Regions from separate parts of the Hahella sp. CR1 genome, predicted to be linked through region 1. Evidence: predicted binding sites of a transcription regulator. Region 1 holds the regulator's gene; each other region holds the start of a gene.

Region 1 (4,213 bases):
TCCTTCGGTCTGGATCTGCGGGCCGTGCCCTTTTGTAATAGACTCTTCTTCGGCTTTCATCTCATGCTGAATGCCTGTTATGCGGTCAACCTTGCCCGCCATGGCGACCAGCTTGACCAGATTCACTTCTACTTCCTTGACCAGACCGGTAACCTTGTTGATGACCTGTCCCGTGAGATCCTGAAAGTCCTGAGCCAATAATATTTCCGACAGATTGGTGTACACCTTGTCGCTGTTAGCGGCCAGATCCACCAAAAACTTATCAATGCGCTTATACAGCTCACGGAACTCAGAGGGGTCCATTTCCCGACGGCGCAGTCGTCCCCAGGCTTCCTTCAGCTCATGGGCCTCCTGCTTCATCTCTATCGCCACAGGCATGCTCGCTTCCACCATATCCATGGTCTTGTTGGCGGCTTTGTTGGTCATATCGACCACATAGGAAAGGCGATCAGAGGCGTCAGCGATTTTCGACAGCTCCTCCTCCTGATTCATCCTCACATTGCCCATGTCGATATTGAAATTGCGTATGGCTTCGTGCAACGAACGGGTCAACTTGCCCACTTCGTGGTACAGCGTACGGTCCCGAGTGTCATTAAGGTCGGAAATTACCCGCAACGCTTCGCCAAAGTCCCCCTTACTAACGTGCTCCATCAAGCTCGCCGCCTGCTCGCTCAAGCGCGTCTCAATTTCCTCTTGGGAGGAGGATGGTGGCTGCTGTTCATTGGTCATAGTAATTCCTGCGGTTTTATTATGAGTCGATCCGCTCGAAGATTTTCTCTATCTTTTCCTTCAGCACGGCCGCAGTAAACGGCTTCACCACATACCCGTTAACACCCGCCTGCGCCGCTGCGACAATCTGATCCCGTTTGGCTTCCGCCGTCACCATGAGCACCGGCAGGTTTTTCAGACTATCATCAGCGCGAACAGCCTGGAGTAATTCGATTCCCGTCATTCCGGGCATATTCCAGTCAGTGACCAGAAAATCAAACTTCCCGGTTTTTAACATCGGCAGCGCGGTGGACCCGTCATCCGCTTCATCGGTATTGGTGAAGCCCAAATCCCGAAGCAGGTTTTTAATAATCCGCCTCATTGTTGAAAAGTCATCTACAACGAGGATTTTCATGTTCTTGTCCAATGTAACCTCCACAATGGCGACGCTGGAAACCCTTTGATTTCATTACTCTACTGAGTAAGTCTAGCTGGTCGCGCCGTACTATCCAGTTTTTTGATACAAGTTGTTTTAGAAAACATGACCGCAGGATGCTGATTTCGAAAAAACATTAACCTGCGCAGGCAATGGCTTGATTTAGCTGTTTTTCCAGTCTGAGAGACGGGATCGCAGTCGCAAGGTCGCCTGGGAATGAATCTGACTGACCCGGGACTCGCTGACTGAGAGCACCTGGCCGATTTCCTTGAGGTTGAGTTCTTCGTCATAGTAGAGAGACAGCACCAGCTTCTCCCGTTCCGGCAAACCGTCTATCGCGGCGCTCAATTTTTCCAGAAAGGCGTTTTGTTCGATGTCGCTGAGGGGATTGTCGGTGGTTAACGTTTCGTCGTCAGAGCCGCCCTCCCCGTGAACGCCCAGCTCTTCCAGGCTGAACAGCTTCCCCGAACTGGCGTCGCGCAGGCTGGCGTGGTATTGCTCCAGGGGTATGCCCAGCTCTGCCGCCACTTCCGCATCCGACGCGTCTCGGCCGGTGCGGGCTTCAATAGTGTGTATCGCGTCCGCGATATTGCGGGCGTTGCGGTGCACGGAGCGCGGCACCCAATCGCCTTTACGAATTTCGTCCACCATGGCGCCGCGAATGCGGATGCCTGCATAGGTTTCGAATTTGGCGCCTTTGCTGGCGTCATATTTCTGCGCGGCTTCCAGCAGTCCGATCATGCCCGCCTGAATCAAATCATCCACCTGCACGCTGGCGGGCAGACGGGCGATCAGGTGATGCGCGATGCGCTTGACCAGAGGCGCGTATTGCCTGACCAAAGTGTCGGCGCGCTCCGCCCGCGTCTCGCTATACATCATATAAGTGTTCGCCAATGACATGAATTTGCGCGCAAGGCCTGCAATAAACCGGATGATTTCAACAAAAACGTTCTCATGGGTGTTTGAGGATATGTCCGGCGCAGCCATCACGCCTTATCGCAAGCGCCCGGGATATAGCCGCCGGGCGAGCCCTCGCATTCCGTCCGGCACGTGTCTAACTGTGCACCAGACGCTCCACAAAGAATTCCAAATTGCCTCTCGGCGCCGTCGGCAAAGGCCAGTTGTCCACTTTTTGCGCCAGCTGGCGGTACGCCAACGACGCTTTGGCGCGCGGATAGGCTTCGTACACAGGACGTTGCCGTTGCACCGATTTGCGTACGGCTTCGTCGAATGGAATGCTTCCTACATATTGTAGCGCAACTTCCAAAAAGCGTTCGGTGACCTTGGATAATTTACCGAACAAATGCCGCCCTTCCTGCTCGGAGCGAACCATGTTGGCGAGCACCCGAAAACGGTACATATCGTGGTTCTTGTTGAGCAGTTTGATGACGGCATAGGCGTCAGTAATGGAGGTGGGCTCGTCGCACACCACCACCAGGGCTTCCTGGGCCGCGCGCACGAAGGAAAGCACTTGTTCGGAGATACCCGCCGCCGTGTCGATCACCAGCACGTCCAGGTCGTCGCTGATGTCGCTGAAGGCGTTGATCAGACCCGCATGTTCAAGAGGAGACAGATGAGTAAGATGCTGGGTGCCGGATGACGCCGGGACGATCTTTATCCCCCCCGGCCCTTCGATCATGACTTCCCGCAGGGTGCAATCCCCCGCCAGCACATCCCCGATATTGCGCGAGGCGGTGACGCCGAGCAACACATCAATATTCGCCAGTCCGAGGTCCGCATCCAGCAGCACGACGCGACGTCCCAGGTCCGCTAACGCGAGGGACAGATTTATGGAAACATTGCTCTTGCCGACACCCCCCTTTCCTCCGGTGACTGCAATAACTTGAACCGGATGTACTTTACTCATACCGGTAGATATCTCCTGTTATTAGACGGCGCGGCGTTGACCCCGCACTCAATAGTTTAGACCACCAGTTCCGCAGCGAAGCGACTGGTGTTATTAGTTTGTTCGGTCTCCCGCCGGGTCCGCCGCCACAAAGCGTCCGCGCGCGCCACCAGGGCATGCGCTTTCGCCGGATGAATGTCATCGGGTATTTTCTGTCCGTCGGTGACATAGGCGACCGGAAGCCGGTTCAGGATGGCCATGCTCAACACTTCACCCAGACTGAACGCTTCATCCAGTTTGGTCATGATACAGCCGGAAAGCCCCAACATCTTATAGTAATGATAGGTGGATTTCATGACCTGCGGTTGGTTAACTGCCGACAATACAAGATAATTTCTGATGCGGTGACGAGTCACTTTCAGGTCTTTCTGCTGACGCTCCCAATTCGGGTCCTGGGGCGTCAATCCGGCGGTGTCCACCAGCACCAGACGTTTGTTGGCGAGACGGTCAAGCAGATCGTCCAGGCTGTTCTCTTCATCCACCACGTACACCGGCACATTCAGCAAGCGTCCAAAGGACTGCAATTGCTGCTGACTGGCCACCCGGAAACGATCGGTGGTGACCAGCGCCAGTTTTTCGGCGCCGTAGTGAACCACGAAACGCGCCGCCAGTTTGGCGAGGGTGGTGGTTTTGCCGGAGCCGGTCGGCCCCAGCAGCGCGCAGACTCCGCGCTGATGAATCAGTTCTTCATTTTCCGCCTTCAAACCATGCGCCAGACGCGCCATCAGGTTGCGCCATTGTTCTTGCGCGCCTTTACGCGGGTCCGCCTTGGCGGTGAGCGCGTTTTGCAGCTCACGGAAGATACCCATTTCCTGCATGCGCTCGATCAGCTCGCGATGGCCGGGATTTTCTTCCGGATGCGCGGCGGCGACAGGCTGACGCATGATGCTTTTAAGCTGCATGATCTCTTCGCGCATTTCCGCCAGCATACGTGAGGTTTCCGGCTCTCCGGCGCCGATTTGCCGGGAAGCCGTCGCCGCCGGTTCTGCAGCGGCAAAAGCCGGCGCAGGCTCCGCTTTGGGCCTGGCGTTGCTTTTCAGCGTTTCCAGCCGGTCGCGCACCCGCGACATTTCATCCTCCAGGCGACGGTGGCGATCCGCCGTCTCCCGGGCCACCGCAGAGGGCGTCGGGCGTGGGCCTTCCTGCTCAGGCATGCTGCTGCG
Region 2 (4,213 bases), 360 kb from region 1:
ATTGCACTCACCACGACTACAGGCAACATCGATAACGCCGGCTTTGAAGTAGGGTCATTCAGCGGAAACAACGCAGGTATTGTGAGTGATAATGGCACCACCACCGCTTTGGTGACTGGCGACATCGTCATCAACAACGTGGGTATCGGGCCCAGCTTGAGCACTGACGACACGGCTTCCACTGCGAATGCGGACGGTAGCGCCATCGCGAAAGCGGCTGCGATCAACCGTTCGTCTGACCAGACTGGCGTTACCGCGCTGGCTAACGAAAACCGTGTTAACTCAGGCAACCTGACTACCACGACTGCCTCTGCGACGATTACGGTCAACGGCGTGTCCATCACTGCGAGCTTCAGCACCACTGACGACGTCGCTGTGAAACAGGCTGCGATCATCGATGCGATCAACCAGAAATCCGGTCAGACTGGCGTTACTGCGGAAGTACTGGACTCTGACTCCTTCACTCTGGTGGCTGCGGACGGTCGTAACATCGACATCAGCGGCGCCACAGCGATGGCCAGCATCACCACCACGACCTTTGTCAGCTCTGTGACACTGTTGTCTGGCGGTCAGATAGACGTTGAATCCAACACCAACTCTGCGGGTCTGGCGAAAGCGGGTCTGAGAATCGGTACATTCGGCGGCGCTGAAAGCGGCTCTCTGCTGCAGGATGTGGATATCTCTACTGTAGCTGGCGCTGAAGCGGCTCTGAAGGCGGTGGATAACGCACTGCAGACTGTAACGTCCAAACAGGCGGAACTGGGCGCCATCCAGAACCGCTTCCAGAACACGATTGCGAACTTGGAAGTGAACAACGAGAACCTGAACTCCGCCAACAGCCGGATCAGGGACGCAGACTTCGCATCCGAGACCGCAGCGTTGTCAAGGGCGCAGGTACTGCAACAGGCCGGTATCTCGATATTGGCGCAGGCTAATGCAAGACCCCAGCAAGTCTTGTCGCTCCTGCAGTAACGGAGTGAACTAACGTGAAATACCGGCCGGATGTTCTCTTCCGGCCGGTTTAAGCGTTAAGACATGCTAAGAGGTGAGATATGAATGACGTTAAGACTACTGAACTGAGTATGGCGGCGGCCACTAAACCCGTGAACCTGCCGTCTGCTCAGTCCGCGACGTCGTCACCTCCGATTGAACCTAAGGTTAAGTCCGGGGTAGCAACGTCTACGCCTGATACGCAGGCTGCGAAGCAGAGCTCTGCAGCCCAGCCCACCAACGACATTGCCAATAAGCAACAGCAACAGTTGGAGAGGGAGCAAAGCCACGAGCTTAGGGAAGCGGTGACCAAGTTGAATGAATACGTTCAATCTGTGCAGCGTGACCTGCAGTTCGAATTGGATGAGGTCTCGGGAAGAACGGTCATTACTGTTTTGGACAGAACCACAAAAGAAGTAGTGAGACAGATTCCCGATGACTTGGCCCTTAAGCTGGCTCGCAACTTGCAGCAGGATGAACCAGTTAATCTGTTTTCCGCCAAGGCGTGAGGCTTGGCGGAATCAGATAGGGTTCGGCAGGAATTTACGATCCGTAACAAAAAAAGGGGCAAAGTTTTGCCCCTTTTTGCCGATAAATAAAGATATGATCGTACACACAATCCGCGAGGTTGGCGTCACATGGCAAGCGTTTCTTCAATAGGCATCGGCTCGGGAGTATTGACCAGCGAATTAATCGAGAAGCTGGCCAGTGCTGAGCGTGAGCCGACGGAAAAAAGGCTGAATCTCAAAGAAGATGAAGTGACGGCCAAACTCAGCGACTTGAGTCGTCTGAAAAGCGCAATTACCGACCTGCGTTTATCCGCTCGTACATTGAGCACGCCGGAAGCGATGTCCAGCAACACGGCGACTTCCAGCGGCTCTGCTGTTGGCGTTACCGCCAACACCTCTGCGAAAACTGGTTCATATGCGCTCACCGTCAGCAATCTGGCCGTTGCGCAATCATTGAGTTCCGGCACTTTCGCTGATAAAGACACCACCACTGTAGGAACAGGCACGCTGTCTTTTACTGTCGGCGGCGTCACCAAAAACCTGACCGTTGATAGCAGTAACAATACGTTGCAGGGATTGTCCGACGCCATTAACGATATGGGATTGGACGTTAACTCCTCCGTTATTTACAACGGCTCCTCCTACCAGCTTGTGTTATCCGCTTCAAAAACCGGTGTGGCGAACGCCATTTCTATTTCAGCGACGGATAACGACGGCAACAGTACGGATGGTTCGGGGATTTCCCAGTTTATTTATAACGCCACCAACCAGAATTTAACTCAGGACGTCGCAGCGGAAGACGCCGCCTTTACTTTGAATGGCGTATCCATCACCCGTTCGTTGAACACCGTCGATGACGTGGTGGACGGCCTGACCCTGACTTTAAATGCTGAAACCGCAAGCGCAGTCAACGTTACCGTTAGCAAAGACCTGAATGCTGTGACCGAAAGGGTCCAGGATTTAGTGGATAAATATAATGCTTTGCAGGAAATCATTAGCGAAGTCACCGCTTTTGACAGTGATACCGGAGAAAAAGGCACTTTGCTGGGCAGCTCCACTGTGCGCACTATCTCCACCCAGTTGCGCTCTACGCTGAGTTCAATTGTTCCCGGGCTGGAAAGCGCTAACGTCCGTAGTTTGTCTGAATTGGGAATTACGACCAACTCAGAATCGGGACAACTGGAGTTCAACAGCCTCACGTTCCAAAACAAGCTGCAAAGTTATCCGAATGACGTAGCGGCTTTGTTCGCCGACCAGGGGCGTACGACGGATGCGCAGGTCAAGTACGTCAGCGCCGGGATAAATACCAAGATTGGCTCGTACGCCGTTGATATCACTCAGGTGGCGACGCAGGGCGCTTTCACCGGCAATGTGGCGCTGGGCGGCTCAACAGTCATTGATGCGGATAACGACACCTTCAAGATCAAAGTCAACGGGGTGGAGTCCAACACCATTACTCTGACCGCCGGAACTTATACTGACAGTGAGTTGCTTGCGGAAATTCAGACTCAGCTGGATGCGGACACCAATATCGCAGGCTCTGGCGTGACTGTTTCGTTGGACGGCAGTAACCAGCTGGTGTTCACCTCTGGAGAATATGGCAGTACGTCCAAGGTCGAGATTACCGCCATCGACACCAATACCGCGGCGCAGCTGGGTTTGACTGTCGCCACCGGCGTAGATGGCCTGGATGTCGCCGGCACGATCAATGGGAAAGCCGCTACCGGTAAGGGCCAGTATCTGACCTCTGCGGACGGAGACTCGAAAGGGCTCAAACTGCAAATTACCGGCGGCGCCACTGGCGCACGCGGCACAGCGACTTATATTGAAGGGGTGGGAGACCAGATGGTCGACCTGGTGAACAATTATCTGTCCGCCGACGGTTTGATTACGGTCGCCATCAATGGCTTTAATTCACAGCTGGAAAAAATCTCTGAAGACCGGACGGAGTTGAACGATCGCATTACGGCCCTGACGGATCGGCTGGCGCGTCAGTTCACCGCCGCGGATTTGATTATTTCCCAGCTCAAGAACACGGAAAACTTTTTGTCCACGCAGCTGGAAGCGCTGGTGGCCAGCACCACTGGAAGCAAGGGTTAAGCGAAGGGCCTGATCCAGGCGCTTAAGATCACAGACGAGTAATTATGAGGTTGCTATTACAATGAACGCGTTACATCAGTATCAGAGCGTGAATCGTCAGACCAGCATTGTCGATGCGGATGGGCACAAGTTGATCCAGCTATTGTTCGACGGTGCGCTGGAGCGTATTACCATGGCGAAAGGGCAGATTCTCGCCAATAACTTTGAAGGCAAAAATCGGCTGATCGGCAAGGCGGTTGAAATCGTCGGCGGTTTGCGCGAGTTCCTGGACAAAGAAAAAGGCGGCGACATCGCAGAGCGTCTGGATGCTTTGTACGAATACATGGAGCGTCGCTTGTTTGAAGCCAACCTGCAAAATGACGCGACCATTCTGGATGAAGTGGCGGGCTTGTTGAAGCAAGTCAAAAACGGCTGGGACGGCATTCGTCAGGAAGCGTTGGAAAAAGGTCTCGTCTAACCTGGCCTGAACAGGCCGCTTTCTCGCAACCTTATGGAAACTCCGTCCGCTGTTGGCGGGCGGAGCTTCTAAACAAAGTTAAGCCCTCGCTCATGCGACGTTTCAATTCCCCATCAAACCTTCCATGTGCGCTTCCACACTGGCGGACAGGGCGTTC
Region 3 (4,213 bases), on a different contig from region 1:
TATTAAAGAGCTACTACTCAATAAAAAAGGAGTTATAGTCATGGCGACTCAGCAGCAAGCTATTGAAAGATCCCGCCTAGGTCGCCTCCTGGTGAACCGGGGATACATTACCGAAGGTCAGCTTAATGAAGCATTAACGGCGCAGACCGTTAATGGTCAACGCCTTGGTGAATTGTTAGTAGATTTTGGCTGGATAACTGACAAGGAGCTGCAACGTACCCTCCGGCACCAAAGCCGGTATCGCTACGCCGCGGCGTTCGTCGCTATGGCCGTGGCGCCGTTCCAGCCCATGGTGGCGTTCGCCGCCTCCCAGTCTGAAAATGAATCTTTACCGGTAGCCTCTGAAACCCTGTATCAAAATGCGTCGGGGCTGCAGGCGCTGGATGACAGTGAAATGAGCAATGTCGGCGCGCAGGGTTTCACTGAAGAGTTCCAGCAATTTTACAACATGGCCGCGAAGGCCCAGCTGGAAGGTCAGAATTCTGATAATCCTGATGAATTGCCTGGGCTGGACGGGGTTCAGGTGCTCGGGTCTCTCGGAAAACTATTGCTTCCAATCACTAATGTCCTGGACGCCGAAGTTGAAGTGGTCGGCGTGCAAATCGATCCCTCCCGCATCAAACCTTTGTTTAATGAAGACGGCGGCATGAACGTGACGCTTCCGAATCATATCGAGCGGGTCAGTTTCAACAATATTCGGCCGATGGGGGTATCGGCGGATGGTCCCACCATGGGCAGTATTCATTTGGAAGGGATCGAGTTCAGCGATAACTCGTATATCGTGGTGAAACCCTACTGAGTAGACGGTTCCTCCGCACGGCGGGCGAGGTAGTTAGAGCGCTCCGCCGGTTGCGGATCTTTTCCTTAGACGATGTTGTTTCAGGCCGCGCAGTTTGCGGCCTTTTTTATGTCCAGGAATCTAAGCCTGCGCGATGGCCTGGGCGTCGCCAACGCTTTTCTCCACGCCGTTTTTGCCGTACAGCTGCATTTGCTGGGACTGGCCGCGGATGATCTGCATCATCTTGGTCGTGCGCTGCTGTGAGCGGGCGATAATGCGTCCGTTGACTTCATTCAGCTTGTGTATGTTGGCGAGGCTGCTTTCGCACTGGCGGTAAAGCTTCATCACGGGAGGCGCTTTTTCCTTCAGCAGAGAGAGAAAGCGATCGATGGGCAGACCGGTTTTGCTGACCCACTGCGTACGAGTGCGCGCGTGGCTTTCGATTTGTTGCAGGAGAGGGAGCTTGCATTCGATGATGCGCTGCAGCGTTTCAATATCGCTTTGCTCCAGAGAGTCGCGTTCCTGCTGCAGCACATCTTCAAGTTGGGAGAGAGTTTGTAGATCCTGTTTAAGCAGATCAATAAATACTTTCAGATCGGCGGACATGATGCCCTCACAGTGTTATCAGAAGTCTTGCTCAAAATTAAGCAATTTCTCTGCCACACTGCGTGAATTGATCTGATAGGACCCGTCGGCCAGCGCTTTTTTGATCTTTTCCACCCGTTCACTATCCACGTCGGGCAGTTTCGCCAGTTGCTGTTCGACTTTCCTGATGTTCTGAGCCTGCGAACTGAGGACGACTTTATCCCCCGAATCTCCGCTTTTTTCGGGAGCCGCCGCATTTTTCCCGGCGTCTACATCGACTTTCTCAGTCTTCTGCAGGTTTTCCCGGGACTTGATATCGTTCACTGGAGGTGAACCGACACCCTTGATATTCATGGCCTTACTCTCTTAAAAACTTTAATTACCTAACTTATCGGCTCAATGCAGGGAAACTTTAGCGAGATTTTCAGAATTATTTTATGAATGTCGCCATTCTACCCGAAACAGCGCGACCTGTACGTTCACAGGGGCGTTCTGACGTGGCCTGATCCTATGACTTCCGCCCGCACCATGCGGTTGCTGGAGCTGTTCTTCACCATGATCTGTTGGCCGCGTCTGCCATCCGCCATGGCGACCCCCGGCATTTTCACGCTGAAGTGGGAAGTGGCCGCTTCTATCACCACCATGTCGCCCTTATTAATAAGTTTAGGCGCTTCCAGCATATTTGGATAGGGCGCGGAGCCTGCTGTGACAGGGCGTCGCGTGATCATGCCGACCACGTCTTCGGTATTTGTGTAGAAACCATAGCGTAAGTCGATGATATTCAACTCTTTGGTTTCCAGATCCTCTGGCGCCAGCGCGTAATCCCGCGGCACGCCGGATTTGATGGTCACGATTTGTCTGTACCGCTCCATTTGTACGGGCACGTAGATCTGCCAGGGGCTTGGGGTGTCGCAGCTTACCTTTAGCGTCAGTCTTCCGCCGTTGGAGCTGGCTTCCTTGACAGCTGGCGTCTGTTCACAAGGGGAGAAGTTAAGGCGGGAGTCAGGTTCGGAGACTTCATAAACAACCCGTTCCTGAAGCTGTTCAGCCGCAGCTGCAGCGAATCGCATCATAAATTCTTCCACAGCAACGGAAGTTTGTTGCCGCCAGACCGGAATGGAATTGCATAAGGCCGGGGCTGAAAAAACGAGAATGCCGATATACATCAAGCCGGTTATGCGTATTTTCATTTTTTGTCCTATGCTTTACTTAGCTACCGGGTAGCCGCTTGCGCGTCGCCAATAAAATGACGGTGTGCGACAAGGCACGCAAAGTCTGTGCCGGGCTGGCGAGCTCATGCGGGGCGCCACCTCGTCAGCGCCCCGATCCGATAGTTCGGTAATCTACAACAAACAGCGGAGCGCCCTTTATGGCCGGGGTATTAGACAGCGTAAACCAACGTACTCAGTTAGTCGGACAGAACCGCCTGGAGTTGCTCCTGTTTCGGCTGCAGGGTGAGCAGATATACGGAATTAACGTTTTTAAGGTTAAGGAAGTTCTGCAATGCCCGAAGCTGACAATGATGCCTAAACGACATCCGGTGGTCAGGGGAGTGGCTCATATACGCGGTGAAACCATCCCTATACTTGACATGGGAATGGCCACCGGGCAGATGCCCGTTCCTGAAAAAGACGTCAACAACTGCTTTGTCATCATCACGGAATACAACCGTAAGACCCAGGGCTTTCTGGTGTCCGGGGTGGAGCGTATCGTCAATATGAATTGGGAAGATATGCATCCGCCGCCAAAAGGCGCAGGCAAAGACAATTATTTGACGGCGGTGACCCGCTTGGAAAACAAGCTGATTGAAGTCATTGATGTGGAGAAGATTCTCGCCGAGGTCTCTCCAACTCGGGATACCGTCGCGGATGAATTCATCGATAAGGAACTGGCCGCCAAGGCGATTGAGCATAAAGTGCTGGTGGTGGACGACTCCACTGTGGCGCGCCGCCAGATCGTACATTGTATGGATGCGGTGGGCGTTGAGGTAGTCACCAAAAATGACGGTCGCCAGGCCTTGGATTATCTTCGTTCGCTGGTCGCCGACGGCAGTCGCATTGACGATCATCTCAGTCTGATGATTTCAGACGTAGAGATGCCTGAAATGGATGGCTATACGCTGACGACCAACTGCAAAAATGATCCTTCATTGAAGGATTTGTACATCATGCTGCACACGTCTTTAAGCGGCGTTTTCAACAAGGCGATGGTGGCGAAAGTCGGCGCAGATGATTTCATGGCCAAGTTCAACCCCGATGAGCTGGCGCAGCGAGTGACATCTGTGCTGAAAACGATAGAAGAAAGAAGACAATAACACCGGCTGGCGTAATTACCTTCAGCTGTCGACGCGCTTGGCGCATAACCGGTCAGGGCAGGATATTTTCTGGTTAATAACGCAGACTACGATAAGTTTCGGGATTTCCTCCAAAAAGCATGTGGCATTGTACTAGGCGATAACAAGCAATACTTAGTGCAAAGCCGCCTGCGGCGAATTATGGCGGATGAAAAGATTGAGACCGTGGGCGAGCTGGTCGACAAAATGAGTCGATCCATGCGCTCACCTTTGCGGGAGGCGGTGGTCGATGCGATGACCACCAACGAAACCCTTTGGTTCAGGGATGTTCATCCATTCCGGATTCTGGAAGAAAAAATACTCCCAGAGCTGAACGCCAACAAAGGCGTCACACAGATTCGCGTTTGGTCGGCGGCTTGCTCAACAGGGCAGGAGCCGTATTCCATTTCCATGGTGACGGATGAATACCGTCGTAAAAACCTGGGCGGCATGCGCGCTTCCCTCAGCATTGTGGCGACAGACCTGTCCGCCAGTGTGCTCAGCGCCGCGCGCAAGGG

Evidence for each region. Region 1 encodes FliA, which starts transcription of late flagellar genes. Its sites were predicted from a motif close to CTAAAGTTNNNNNNNNNNCNGCCGATA; they were not measured.
Region 2: fliD (flagellar filament capping protein FliD) is a predicted target of FliA. The motif match lies at 1,558-1,584, and genes of this name have one in related genera.
Region 3: flgM (flagellar biosynthesis anti-sigma factor FlgM) is a predicted target of FliA. The motif match lies at 1,753-1,779, and genes of this name have one in related genera.

What each region holds. Positions count from the first base shown of each region.
Region 1 covers NZ_JAPELK010000004.1:171,410-175,622, reverse strand. The annotation lists gene ONV78_RS11430 (protein phosphatase CheZ) at 1-729, opposite strand, end outside; gene cheY (chemotaxis response regulator CheY) at 749-1,135, opposite strand; gene ONV78_RS11420 (RNA polymerase sigma factor FliA) at 1,307-2,023, opposite strand; gene ONV78_RS11415 (MinD/ParA family protein) at 2,199-3,011, opposite strand; gene flhF (flagellar biosynthesis protein FlhF) at 3,068-4,213, opposite strand, start outside.
Region 2 covers NZ_JAPELK010000004.1:528,715-532,927, forward strand. The annotation lists gene ONV78_RS13030 (flagellin) at 1-972, shown strand, start outside; gene ONV78_RS13035 (flagellar protein FlaG) at 1,053-1,499, shown strand; gene fliD (flagellar filament capping protein FliD) at 1,629-3,599, shown strand; gene fliS (flagellar export chaperone FliS) at 3,661-4,056, shown strand; gene ONV78_RS13050 (histone deacetylase family protein) at 4,159-4,213, opposite strand, start outside.
Region 3 covers NZ_JAPELK010000002.1:510,317-514,529, reverse strand. The annotation lists gene ONV78_RS07825 (type II secretion protein ATPase) at 41-799, shown strand; gene ONV78_RS07820 (flagellar protein FlgN) at 920-1,384, opposite strand; gene flgM (flagellar biosynthesis anti-sigma factor FlgM) at 1,403-1,717, opposite strand; gene flgA (flagellar basal body P-ring formation chaperone FlgA) at 1,843-2,553, opposite strand; gene ONV78_RS07805 (chemotaxis protein CheV) at 2,733-3,677, shown strand; gene ONV78_RS07800 (protein-glutamate O-methyltransferase CheR) at 3,747-4,213, shown strand, end outside.